Regions from separate parts of the Mesorhizobium sp. B2-5-3 genome, predicted to be linked through region 1. Evidence: predicted binding sites of a transcription regulator. Region 1 holds the regulator's gene; the other holds the start of a gene.
What was found. The regulator LexA, encoded in region 1, represses DNA repair genes until DNA is damaged. The targets are predictions, from matches to a motif close to TGTTCNNNNTGTGTTCNG.

Region 2: FJ867_RS02870 (metallopeptidase family protein) is a predicted target of LexA. The motif match lies at 2,908-2,925, and genes of this name have one in related genera.

What each region holds. Positions count from the first base shown of each region.
Region 1 covers NZ_VFUS01000011.1:52,968-58,711, forward strand. The annotation lists gene FJ867_RS22965 (ComEC/Rec2 family competence protein) at 1-2,202, shown strand, start outside; gene lexA (transcriptional repressor LexA) at 2,196-2,939, opposite strand; gene FJ867_RS22975 (TetR/AcrR family transcriptional regulator C-terminal domain-containing protein) at 3,406-4,083, shown strand; gene kynU (kynureninase) at 4,080-5,327, shown strand; gene kynA (tryptophan 2,3-dioxygenase) at 5,391-5,744, opposite strand, start outside.
Region 2 covers NZ_VFUS01000001.1:545,702-551,445, forward strand. The annotation lists gene FJ867_RS02855 (error-prone DNA polymerase) at 1-397, opposite strand, end outside; gene FJ867_RS02860 (DUF6504 family protein) at 394-1,869, opposite strand; gene FJ867_RS28945 (hypothetical protein) at 1,811-2,884, opposite strand; gene FJ867_RS02870 (metallopeptidase family protein) at 3,135-3,557, shown strand; gene FJ867_RS02875 (TetR/AcrR family transcriptional regulator) at 3,577-4,206, opposite strand; gene FJ867_RS02880 (hypothetical protein) at 4,377-5,054, shown strand; gene FJ867_RS02885 (DUF1737 domain-containing protein) at 5,041-5,247, opposite strand; gene FJ867_RS02890 (CoA ester lyase) at 5,303-5,744, opposite strand, start outside.

The DNA.
Region 1 (5,744 bases):
GCGTCCGAGCTCGAACTCGATCGGGGCATAGGCTTCCTGCTCGTCCCGGTGTTCCTGGCATGCGGATCGATTGCGTATTTTTCGTTGGCGGCGGAGCCGGGCTTTGCCAAGCCTGTCGCGGTCGCGATCCTGATGTCGCTGTGCGCGCTCGTTTCACGCTCATGGCCGAAAACGCATCTGTGCTTCATGGCGGCGCTGTTGTGCGCGCTCGGCATGCTCGCCGGCAAAGTCGAGACGTGGCGGGCGGGAACGCGGATGCTGGGCTCGGAGATCTCCACGCAAATCACCGGCCGCGTCGTTTCGGTCGACCAGATGGAGACCGGCCGCATCCGGCTGACCATCGATGTGACATCGACCGCGCGGCCGAAACTACGCTACGCGCCCGAGCGCGTTCGCCTTTCGGCACGCAAGGTGCCGGCTGAAGTGACGGCCGGTTCGCTCGTGACCGGCTATGCCAGGCTGTTGCCGCCGACCGGACCGGTGCGGCCGGACAGCTACGACTTTTCCTTCGACAGCTACTTCGCCGGCATAGGCGCCAGCGGCTTCTTTCTCGGCAACCCCAAAATCGTCTCAGCCGATGACAGGCCGCTGTGGGCCGCCCTTTCAGCCGCCATCGAGAGTGCTCGCGAAAGCATTGCCGACCATATCAGGGGCAGCATCGGCGGTGCCGAGGGCGAGATCGCCGCGGCGCTGATCGTGGGTGTGCGCGCCGGGATTCCCGACGAGATCAACGAAGCGATGCGACGCACCGGCATCTACCACATCATCTCAATTTCCGGGCTGCACATGGCGCTGGTCGCCGGCACCGTCATGGGTCTGCTGCGTGGCGGCTTCGCGCTGTTTCCGAATTTTTCCTCCCGCCGGCCGGTCAAGAAATACGCGGCCGCGGCGGCACTTTTCTCGATCGCCGCCTATCTCGTCATTTCGGGCGTCGTTGTCGCCGCCGAACGCAGCTTCATCATGCTGGCGGTGATGCTGATCGCCGTTCTGTTCGATCGGGCGGCACTCACCATGCGCAATCTGGCTATTTCGGCGATCGCCGTCATCGTGGTGTCGCCGCACGAGGTGGTAGGGCCGAGCTTCCAGATGTCGTTCGCCGCCACCGCGGCCCTGGTGGGCGCCTATGCCGGCTGGTCGGATCGCAAAGCCGACAAAGCGCGGACCCCGCCGCCGCAACGGACCTTGCCCGGCCTCCTGACGCGAAAATTGCTGCTGGCGACAGGTGGGCTCGCGATGACCTCGATTATCGCGGGAAGCGCCACGGCGCTTTTCGCCATCTGGCATTTCCAGCGCGTGTCGCCGCTCAGCCTGTTCGCCAATCTTGCCGTCATGCCGATCGTTTCGGTCGTGATGTTCCTTGCGGTTGCCAGCGCGCTGCTGATGCCGTTCGGGTTCGATGGACCATCCCTTTATCTGATGGGGAAGGGACTGACCGCGATGATCGCCATATCAGGATGGATCTCGCAACGCTCGCCGGTCGACGCGGTCGGGTTGATTTCGCAGCAATCCGTCCTTCTGGTGGCGATCGCCCTGGTCATCGCGACGATGGCCACGACATGGCTGCGGCTGGCGGCACTTCCCTTCGCGCTCGCCGGCCTGTTGACCGTCTCGGACACGCGCACGCCGGACGTGCTGATTTCGGAGGATGCCCGCCTGGTGGCGTTGCCGATCGGCGGCGGCGAGCTCGCGATCAACCGGGCGCGCCCGAACGAATTCACCGTCGATAATTGGAAACGCGCGCTGAAGTCCGAAACCATCGTTGCGCCGGAACTGTTCGACAGCGGAGACCGACAGTTCGACATCTTCGATCCCGCGCAACTTCCGGCGGGAGCGCCTTTCTATTGCTTCACGGGCCTGTGCATGGCCCGGCATACCTCGGGGGCGATCATCGCGCAGGTGGAGGATCGCAAGGACGCCTGGAGGGCCTGCTCCTATGCGGATCTGATCGTCATCAACGACCCCGCAGGCTACGATCCCTGCCACAATCCGCTGGTTCTCGTCATCACCAAGCGGCAGCTCGCTCGTAAGGGAAGTGCCGCCGTCTTCTTCGACCAGCAATCGGCGACGGCACCGGCACGGGTCAGCTTTGCCGTCGACAGGCCATATCGGCCTTGGCACGAACAGCGGAAATTCTCACGCGAGGCAAGGGGACTGCCGCCTTACCGTAAACCCGAAAAGCCCACCGCCGACCCCGCTCAGTAGCGCCTGATCAGGCCGACCAGCTTGCCTTGCACCTTGACCCTGTCCGGTCCGAAAATACGTGTTTCATAGGCCGGATTGGCAGCCTCGAGCGCAATCGAAGCACCCTTTCGGCGGAAGCGCTTCAGCGTTGCTTCCTCCTCGTCCACCAGGGCCACGATGATCTCGCCGGGACTTGCGGTGTCGGCATTGCGGATGATGACCGTGTCGCCGTCGAAAATGCCGGCCTCGATCATCGAATCGCCCTTGACCTCCAGCGCATAGTGTTCGCCGCCCATGATCATGTCAGGCGGCACTGAAATGGAATGCGTCTGATGCTGGATGGCGTCGATCGGCACACCCGCTGCGATGCGACCCATGACCGGGATCGACACCGCTGAAACCGCATCGTCGTCATTGCCGGCAGCGGGCAGACGCGAAGACGTCGCCGGCTTGATCTGCCGGCTAGGGCTGCTGCCCTGTCCGAGGCTGCCCTGGATGACGCTCGGGGAGAACTTCTTTGCCGCGTTAAGACCCGGCGCGATCGAGTCCGGCAGGCGCAGCACCTCCAGCGCGCGCGCCCGGTTGGGCAGGCGGCGAATGAAGCCGCGCTCCTCCAACGCCGTGATCAGCCGATGAATTCCCGACTTGGAGGCGAGGTCCAGCGCTTCCTTCATCTCGTCGAAGGACGGCGGAATGCCGCTTTCCTTCAGCCGTTCATGGATGAACATCAAGAGTTCATGTTGCTTGCGCGTGAGCATGGCGGCCCCCAAAGGCATTGCACGAAGGGTCTGGAACCAGAATCAGAAAACAAACCCAGAACAAACACTATCTGTTCCAGTTGTGTTCCGCAACCATTTAAAGTTTAATGAATTTCTTAAGGCGACGGAAACGAAATGCCCTCCCGCAGCCAGCATCCTGCCAGCGCGGTCCGTCGTCAATGCGCTCCCGGGCCCTTTGAAACTATTTTGGTTAATGGCCTGTGGCCCGACCGGTCTCCACTCTTGGCACAAGCCTGCAAGCTGGGTGACCGGCAGGTGCGGGGTGCGTTTGGGCGGATTAGAAACCCCTGCGGCTCGTGAACGAAACGAAACCAAAATGCCAACTTCCGCCGGAAAACGGCCAGACACCACCACTGGTCGCGATGGGCTGCGTTCGCTCGCTCCTTGCTTCCCGTTCGCTTGACGAAACCGTATAATAATGTACGGTTTTCGAAGAGGAACACCAATGATCACGCCGAAGCAGGCCGCGCGACGCGAACGGATAGAGGAGGCCGCCTATGCGGTGCTCCGGGAAACCGGCTACAAGAGCGCCTCCCTGCTTGCTATCGCCAAGCGGGCATCGGCCTCGAACGAAACCCTCTACAACTGGTACGGCAACAAGCAGACCCTGTTTCGATCCTTGATCGAAGCCAATGCGGGAGAGGCAAGGAAGCTGCTGGAGGACGCCCTTCACCAGGCGCGCGATCCGCTCGAAACCCTGAACTTGCTCGGGCCAGTCCTGCTGACCCTCGTGACGGGCGACAAGGCGGTGGCGCTCAATCGCGCCGCGGCCGGCGACGTCAACGATACAGGCACGCTTGGCCAATCGATCGCGCAATTCGGCCGCAATACCATAATGCCGCTTGTTGGCGACCTGCTTCGAACCGCAAGTCGGGCCGGCCTGATCGCCTGTGACGATCCTGCCGAAGCCGCCGACATCTACATCAGTCTTTTGATCGGCGATCTCCAGGTTCGCCGGATCGTTGGGGTGCTCGAGGAACTGCCTCGGGCGGAAATCGAGCAAAGATCGAACCGGGCGTTCACCCTGTTCTTGCGCGTCTATGCGGCCAGCCCTTGCCCGGGCGGCAAAACAGCCGGCCCGTTTCCAGGGCGCTCTTCTCACCGAGGAACATCGCGACCATGAGCAAAATTCCCGATCTCGCAGCGATCGAGGCAATGGACACCGCGGATCCGCTGCGTGCCATGCGTGACCGCTTCACCTTGCCCCAGGGGGTGATCTATCTCGACGGCAATTCGCTGGGCGCCGCTTCGCCCGCCGTGTTCGGCGAGCTGCAGAAGGCCGCCACGCAGGAGTGGGCGCAGGATCTCATCCGCGCCTGGAACACCGCCGGCTGGTTCGACATGCCGGTCGAACTCGGCGACCAACTCGGGCGCCTGATCGGGGCCGCCGCCGGCCAGACGGTGGTCTGCGATACCACCTCGATCAACATCTACAAGGTGCTGCATGCGGCACTCGGGATGCGGCCGGACAGGTCAGTCATCGTCGCCGAGGGGGACAGCTTTCCGACCGATCTCTATATGGCCGAAGGCGTTGCCTCGACGCGGCCGGGCACGGTGCTGCGGCTCGAGGGTGTCGATGCGCCGACCATAGAAGAACTGATCGACGAGCGGGTCGCGGTCATCCTGGTCAACCACGTCAACTACAAATCCGGGCAGTTGCGCGACGTGGCCGCGCTGACGCGGACGGCACATGATGCCGGCGCGCTGATTGTCTGGGATCTCTGCCATACCGCCGGCGCCTTGCCCGTCGAGCTCGACCGTTCGAATGCCGATTTCGCCGTTGGCTGCACCTACAAATATCTCAATGGCGGCCCGGGTGCCCCGGCCTTCATCTACGCGGCCGAGCGCCACCATGGCGATGTCCGCCAGCCGCTCAGCGGCTGGTGGGGCCATGCGCGGCCATTCGCCTTCGAACAGGGTTTTGCTGTCGGCACAGGCATCCGCCGGTTTCTCTGCGGCACGCAGCCTGTGCTGTCGATGCGCGCGCTCAAAGGGGCGCTCGATGTCTGGAACGACGTCGACATGGCAGAGGTGCGCAGGAAGAGCATGGCGTTGACCGATCTGTTCATCCAACTGGTCGAGGCAAAATGCGGCGCCTACGGCCTCGAACTCGAAAGCCCGCGCGATGGCAATGAGCGCGGCAGCCAGGTTTCGTTCCTCCACCCGCATGGCTATCAGGTGATGCGGGCCTTGATCGAGCGCGGCGTGATCGGCGATTTCCGCGCGCCATCCACGATTCGCTTCGGCTTTACGCCGCTTTATGTCGGCTATGTCGATGTCTGGCAGGCTGTCGAGGTGCTGGAAGACATTTTGCGCACGGACGCGTGGCAGGAGGCGCGTTTCGCCGTCAAGGCGGCGGTGACTTAAGAGCCTGTCGCTCAGAAAAGCGCAGTGGGTTCGGGATAACGATATGCAGTCGGCAAAGCTACGTCAGAGCCGGGTGCGGACCTTCCACAGCTCCGGGAACAACTCCACCTCCAGCATCTTCTTCAGGTAGGACGCGCCCGATGTGCCGCCGGTGCCGCGCTTCATACCGATGATGCGCTCGACCGTGGTGACGTGGTTGAAGCGCCAACGGCGGAAATAATCCTCGAAATCGACCAGCTTCTCGGCGAGTTCGTAGAACATCCAGTAGCGCTGCGGGTCGCGGTAGATGATCTGCCAGGCGACAAGGACCTCTTCGTTCTCGGTCCGCGTTTCGCGCCAGTCCGTACGCCTTGCGTCGGCACCGATGTCGAAGCCGTTACGGGCGAGCAGCAGCAGCGCCTCGTCGTAGAGCGACGG
Region 2 (5,744 bases), on a different contig from region 1:
GCAGGACCGCCAGCGACATCAGTTCGCCCCATTCGAGAAGGTCGTCGCGCCGCAGAAGGGTCGCGCCCTTTTCGTTCTCCTCGCGCAGATTGGCTTGCGTGAGCATGCGGCACAGATGTCCCCAGCCCTTGCGGTTCCGCGGATAGGCGAGAATATCAGGCGTGTCGTCGCAAAAAACCAGCCGGCTGCCGGGGTGGTAGGCAAGCGTCTCGACCTTGGCCTGCTGCCAGGCGCGCACCACACCCGCCACCGTGTTGCGGTCGGCGAGCCCGATCGCGGAGAACCCCATGAGCTTGGCCGCGACCACCAGCTCCTCCGGCTTGGAGGCGCCGCGCAGGAACGAGAAATTCGACTGGATGCCGAATTCCGCATAGGGAATGGCGGTCAGCGCGTTCATGCGAAGACCCCGTGCAGGAACCAGCGCGGCGGGATTTCAGAGCCGCCATAGAGACCTTGCCGGTAGAGCCAGTAGCGGCGGCCGTCGGCATCCTCGATGCGGAAATAGTCGCGTGTCGACGCCGCTTCGTCGCTCGAAAATTCACGCCACCATTCCGGCGCGATGCGTTCAGGGCCTTCGGCGCGGGCGACCCTGTAGAGCGCACGCCGCCAGCGGAAATTCAGCGGCGGTCCCTCGGGCATTTCGGTGGCCGGCACCTCAATCGGCTCGGGCGAGCGGAAAAGCCGGATCGGCCGCTCCGGCGGGAAGATGGTCATCGGCGCCTGCATCCTGTCCGGTTTCTTCGGCGGCGTGATGCGGCGCGGGGTTTCCGTGAAGGGGATGGTGGCGACGGCACGCTCGGGCAGATGGCTTTCCACGGCGACCGGCTTGAGAACCGCCCCCTCGCCGAGCCGGGCGCGGATGCGGTCGGCGAACAGCGCGATATCGGCGCCGTCGTCGGTCGTTTCGCCTGTCAGGTCGGCCTGCGGCATGTCGAAGGCCGCCGCCGCCAGCACCGAAAGCCGCACCAGGTCGAAGCCATAGCCGGCATCGATATGCTGCTCGAGGGCGGCCAGCCGCTCATGGAACAATTTCTGGATCAGCCGGGGTTCGCGCATCGGTCGCGACGTGCCGAGCGCGATGCGGCTGACGGCGCCGTCGACGCGGAACAAGAGCAGCGCCAGGCTTCTCGCGCCTTCGCCGCGCCGCTCAAGGTCGATCTTCAGGGTCGTCGCCAGCATGCCCACCAGCCGTTCTATGTCCTCTGTCAGCGTGACGGGCTCGGCCAAATGGCGTTCGACCGAAAGCGGCGCGACGGGCAGGCGCGGCGACACCGCCTCGTCGAGACGGCCGAGCGCCTGGTCGAGGCGCAAGAGCAGGGAGGCACCGAAGCGGCGGGCGAGCGGCGCGCGCGGCGCGGCCATCACCGCGCCCGCCGTGCGCAGGCCAACACTTTCCAGGCTGGCGCGGGTTTCCGGCGCGATGCGTAGCGCCGCCAGCGGCAAGGGCCCCAGGAGCGCTTCCTCCTCGCCGCCGGCAACGATGCGGTCGCCGCAGAACCGCGCCGCCGCCCAGGCGGCGCCGGGTGTCGCGGCAAGGCCGGCACGGACGTCGAAGCCCTGATGGAAGAAGCGCGACAGGATCTCGTCCAGCATGGCGCGTTCGCCGCCGAAAAGATGGGTGCAGCCGGTGACGTCGAGGAACAGGCCGTCGGTCCCGTCGAGCGCCACCAGCGGGGTATAGCGGTCGCACCAGTCCGCAAGGCCTTCGAGCAGGCGCCGGTCGGCTTCGGCATCGGCCTCCATTATGTCGATCGACGGATGCATGGCGCGCGCATCGGCGATGCCCATGCCGGGCTTCAGATGCAGCGCCTCAGCCCGCTCGTCGAGGGCTAAGATGCGCTGCGCGTTGCTGTCGCGATGGCTGATCACCAGCGGCCGGTGATCCGACGGTCGGGAACGCCAGGACCGCCCCAGGCGCTGCCGCAGGATCCGTTCGGCCGCGAGATAGGGAAACCACAGGGACAGGATTCTTTGCTCGTTCTTCCCCAATCCGTCTTTCATCGAATATGCGTTCATCGGGGTTCCACTCCAATATGAATTGTCCTGGCAGGGCCGTGCGGCTCTTGCCGATGCTGATGGTGAAGGCGGGGCGGCCGATCGAGCCGGCAAGCGGCCCGGCGACCGTGTCGCGCGGCCCTGCCGGCGCCGGCGAGACGATGAGGCGGACGGGCGCCGCCGTCGGTTCGGGTTCGGCCGCCTGCCGCAGCAGGAAGACCGGCCGGCCGGCGCTCTGCGCGCGGGCGTGCAGCCGGCGCGTCGCGGTCAGGTCCAGCCGCTGCGGATTGCCGCGGACTTCAAGGATGACGGCGGCGAGCGCCGTCATGCGGGCCGCCTCCTCGGCGACCCACAGCGCATCGGCGAGCCTTGGCGCCTCGGAAAACAGCAATTGCTCCGGCTCGATGCCGAAGGCGGCGTGAAGGCCCCGGGCATAGGGAAAACCCGCCTCCCGAAAAACCTCCTGGGTGCCGATCCACAGCACCGGCAATCGCGGCCCTTGCTTGAGAACCAGGCTGGGCTTGAGAATCAGGCTGGGCTTGAGAATCAGGCTGGCGAGCGACAGGGCGAAGCCGGCGACCGCTCCGGCATCGCGGGTCTCGATGCCATGGATTTCGCTCAAGGCCGCTTTCGGCAGGCCGCCGCCCAAATCGCCGCCCCAATCGCCACCGAGGGCGGCATCGAGCCGGCCGATGCCGGTGCGCAGGAAAGCATCCGGCCTGGCTACGGCGATGCCGCGCCGGACCACGGTGCGGTCCGCGGCGGCCATGCCGGCGTCGGAAACCGCGCCGGCCGGCGCCTGCAGGCGCTCGGGCAGCGTTCCCTCGATCTTCGCGATCTGGCGGCGCAGGGCAAAAACAGTCTCCCGCGCCACGGCGCTCATCGCCATGACGGTCAGTGTCCACTCACAATTGTTCCTGTTATGTTCTTATAGATTCCAGAGGCGACCCGAAGAGTCAAGCAGACTCATGGGGGAATTTATTCCTCTCCGATAAGAGGGCCAACATGGGTCGGACAGCCGACCGCGCCTCAAGCCATGCGAAACGGCTCCCGGTGCCGTAAGCAATCCTGGGGTTGGCCGCCGCGTCATTTGCCGATTGTGGCCCAAAAGCCTATATGCCGGGATCAAAGGACAAAGCATGGCCCGCATCTACAAGACCCGCATTTGGCACGACCAGCTTTCGCCGTCGATGGACGAGATCGAGTTCCTGGCGCTGGAGGCCTACGCCCATCTGCCCGAGGATTTTCGCAAGCTGACCGGCGAGATCGTCATCCAGATCGCCGAGTTCCCCACCGACGAGATCATGGACGACCTGTCGCTGGAAACCCCCTTCGACCTGCTCGGCCTATTCGAGGGACGCGGCATTGCCGAGCGCTGGAACCCGCAGACCGGCGAAGGCCCGAACCGCATCACGCTCTATCGCCGCGCCATCCTCGACTACTGGGCCGAGAACGAGGAGACTTTGGGCGACATCGTCACCCATGTGCTGATCCACGAGATCGGCCACCATTTCGGCCTGTCGGACGACGATATGGAGAAGATCGAAGAGGCAGCCGAGTGACCGGTTCTACGTCAGGCCGTCATTTCACAATGAGTGTGATGAAATGTTTTAATACGTTCTGCACAGTCTGCTCCCCGGTATGTCCTGCCACTGCCCATTGCGCAAAATGTCCATCAATGTACATGCGTGCGAGCCCGTAGACGAGCGCCCTCGCGGCTATCTGGGTCTCTGCCATGTCGTCCGACCGGAGCATGTTTCGCCGCTGTGCTTCTGCCATTGACGCTTCCATCAGCGAACGCACCGCTTCATTATCGTGACGCAGCGACTCCGAAGCATCCCAATCAATAAGATTGCGTGTCGAGATGATCTGGAAGTGGGTGGGGTTTCGAATTGCCCAGCGCAAATAGGCGATTCCAACAGCGGCAAAGCGTTCGATCGGATCGTCCGTCGCAACCTTCTCGACCGCATTCGTGATCTCCGAGCGGAATCGGCTCATTGCCTGCTCCGCGACAGCCGTCATCAACGCGGTCTTGTTGCTGAAGTGACGGAATGGCGCGCCGGGGGAAACCCCGGCACGTTTTGCGGCTTCGCGCACGCTCACATTGTCGGGGCCGCCTTCCTCGACCAGTTGAACCGCGGCATCGATCAGGACCTCCCGCAAATTGCCATGGTGGTAACCAGTGCGATGAGGCGCCTTGGCTTTTGCCATCTCTTTCCCTTCGTTCCGTGGAGCAGCTTCCCGCCTCTGTAGCATGATTCCGCGATTTATGTAATCGCCGTTTACAATCCCGGCCAGAGGATGTAAGCAGTGATTACTGATGGGATCGGAACAGGCCTACGGTCTTCGCGGCTCCCGAACTCCCAGCTGAGGAGACGAACATGCTCGCCAGAACAGCCCCACCCCGCCCGCAATCGGTCATTTCGCATCAGAGTCCAGCCGAAGAACTTCAGCAGGAGAATTTCGCGATTGTTCAGTCGAGCGCGACTGTGCCCAGCCTCACGCTTTATCGGCTTGCCGCCGTCGCCGGGATGGGAAGCGCGCTTATTCTTCTGGTCAACGCGGCTAAACGCAGCTCGCTCATCGCGACCACCGATCTGACGCAACTTCTCGCACCAGTCGCCGAGATATTGGCGCTTGGCCTCGTCGTAGGCCTGTTTCTTGCGTTTGGCCGGCGCGCGGGGCTGTTCGGCACTATCGCGTTTGTCATCAACTTCGTTGCGTTGGCAAGTTTGGTAGGCGTGGAAGCAGTGATCAATCTGGTATTTTCGAAGCTTCCGCTCACAACCATCGTCGAGCTGCGAGCCGGACCGCTCGGTCTGGCTCTGGTCGCCAGTTCGGTTCTTTTTCTGGTTGGAACGCTCGCGTTTGTAATCTCTCTCGCCGTTGCAAGAGGCGTGCCGCGCATTCCTCTCGCTCTTTATCTTATTGGCGCGGTGCCGATCGCGCTTCGTGCGTTCGTTCCGGAGCTGGCTCTTGACCTGGGCTTGGCGATGCTTGCGGCATCGATCGCCTGGCTGGCGGCGTGGCTGTGGATGCGAGGGGCTACCAGTCGCTGAGCTTGGTGTCCGGCCCGTATTCCTGGCCCTCGACATCCTTCACCACGGCCTGGCCGCAGCGCATGGTCTTGGTCTTCTTGTCGTAGGCGTAGGTGGGGGAGCCGAACAGGTGCCAGCCCTTGTTCAGCGCCGCCGTCACCTTGTGACAGAAGCTGGCGTCGTCCGGAGCGGTGAGAAAGCGGTAGAGTTTCATCATTCAATTCCTGTCGTCAGTCCATCGCCCGCGATCGGCAATCCAACACGGCACATCATGCGCCGACGGCCGCCGCCTTCGCCAGCAGTTTTTCGGCCTGCGCAAGGTGCAGCCGTTCGACCATCCTTCCCTCCAGCGCAATCACGTTCTTGCCGGCATTTTCCGGAAGCGCAAAGGCCTCCTTCACCGCGCGGGCCTTGGCCACCGCCTCCGCCGATGGCGCAAAGGCGCGGTTCGCCGCCTCGATCTGGGCGGGATGGATGAGCGTCTTGCCGTCGAAGCCCATGGCGGCCGCTTCCGTGCATTCGCGGCTGAAAGCATCGAGCGCGCGAAAATCGTTGAAGACGCCGTCGACGATATCGAGATCGCCGGCACGCGCCGCCAGCACCATCTGCATCAGCCACGGCAGGAGATAACGCCGGTCCGACGTCGCCAGAATGCCGGTGTCCTTGGTCAGGTCATTCGTTCCGGCAACGAAACAATCAAGCCGCGAGGCA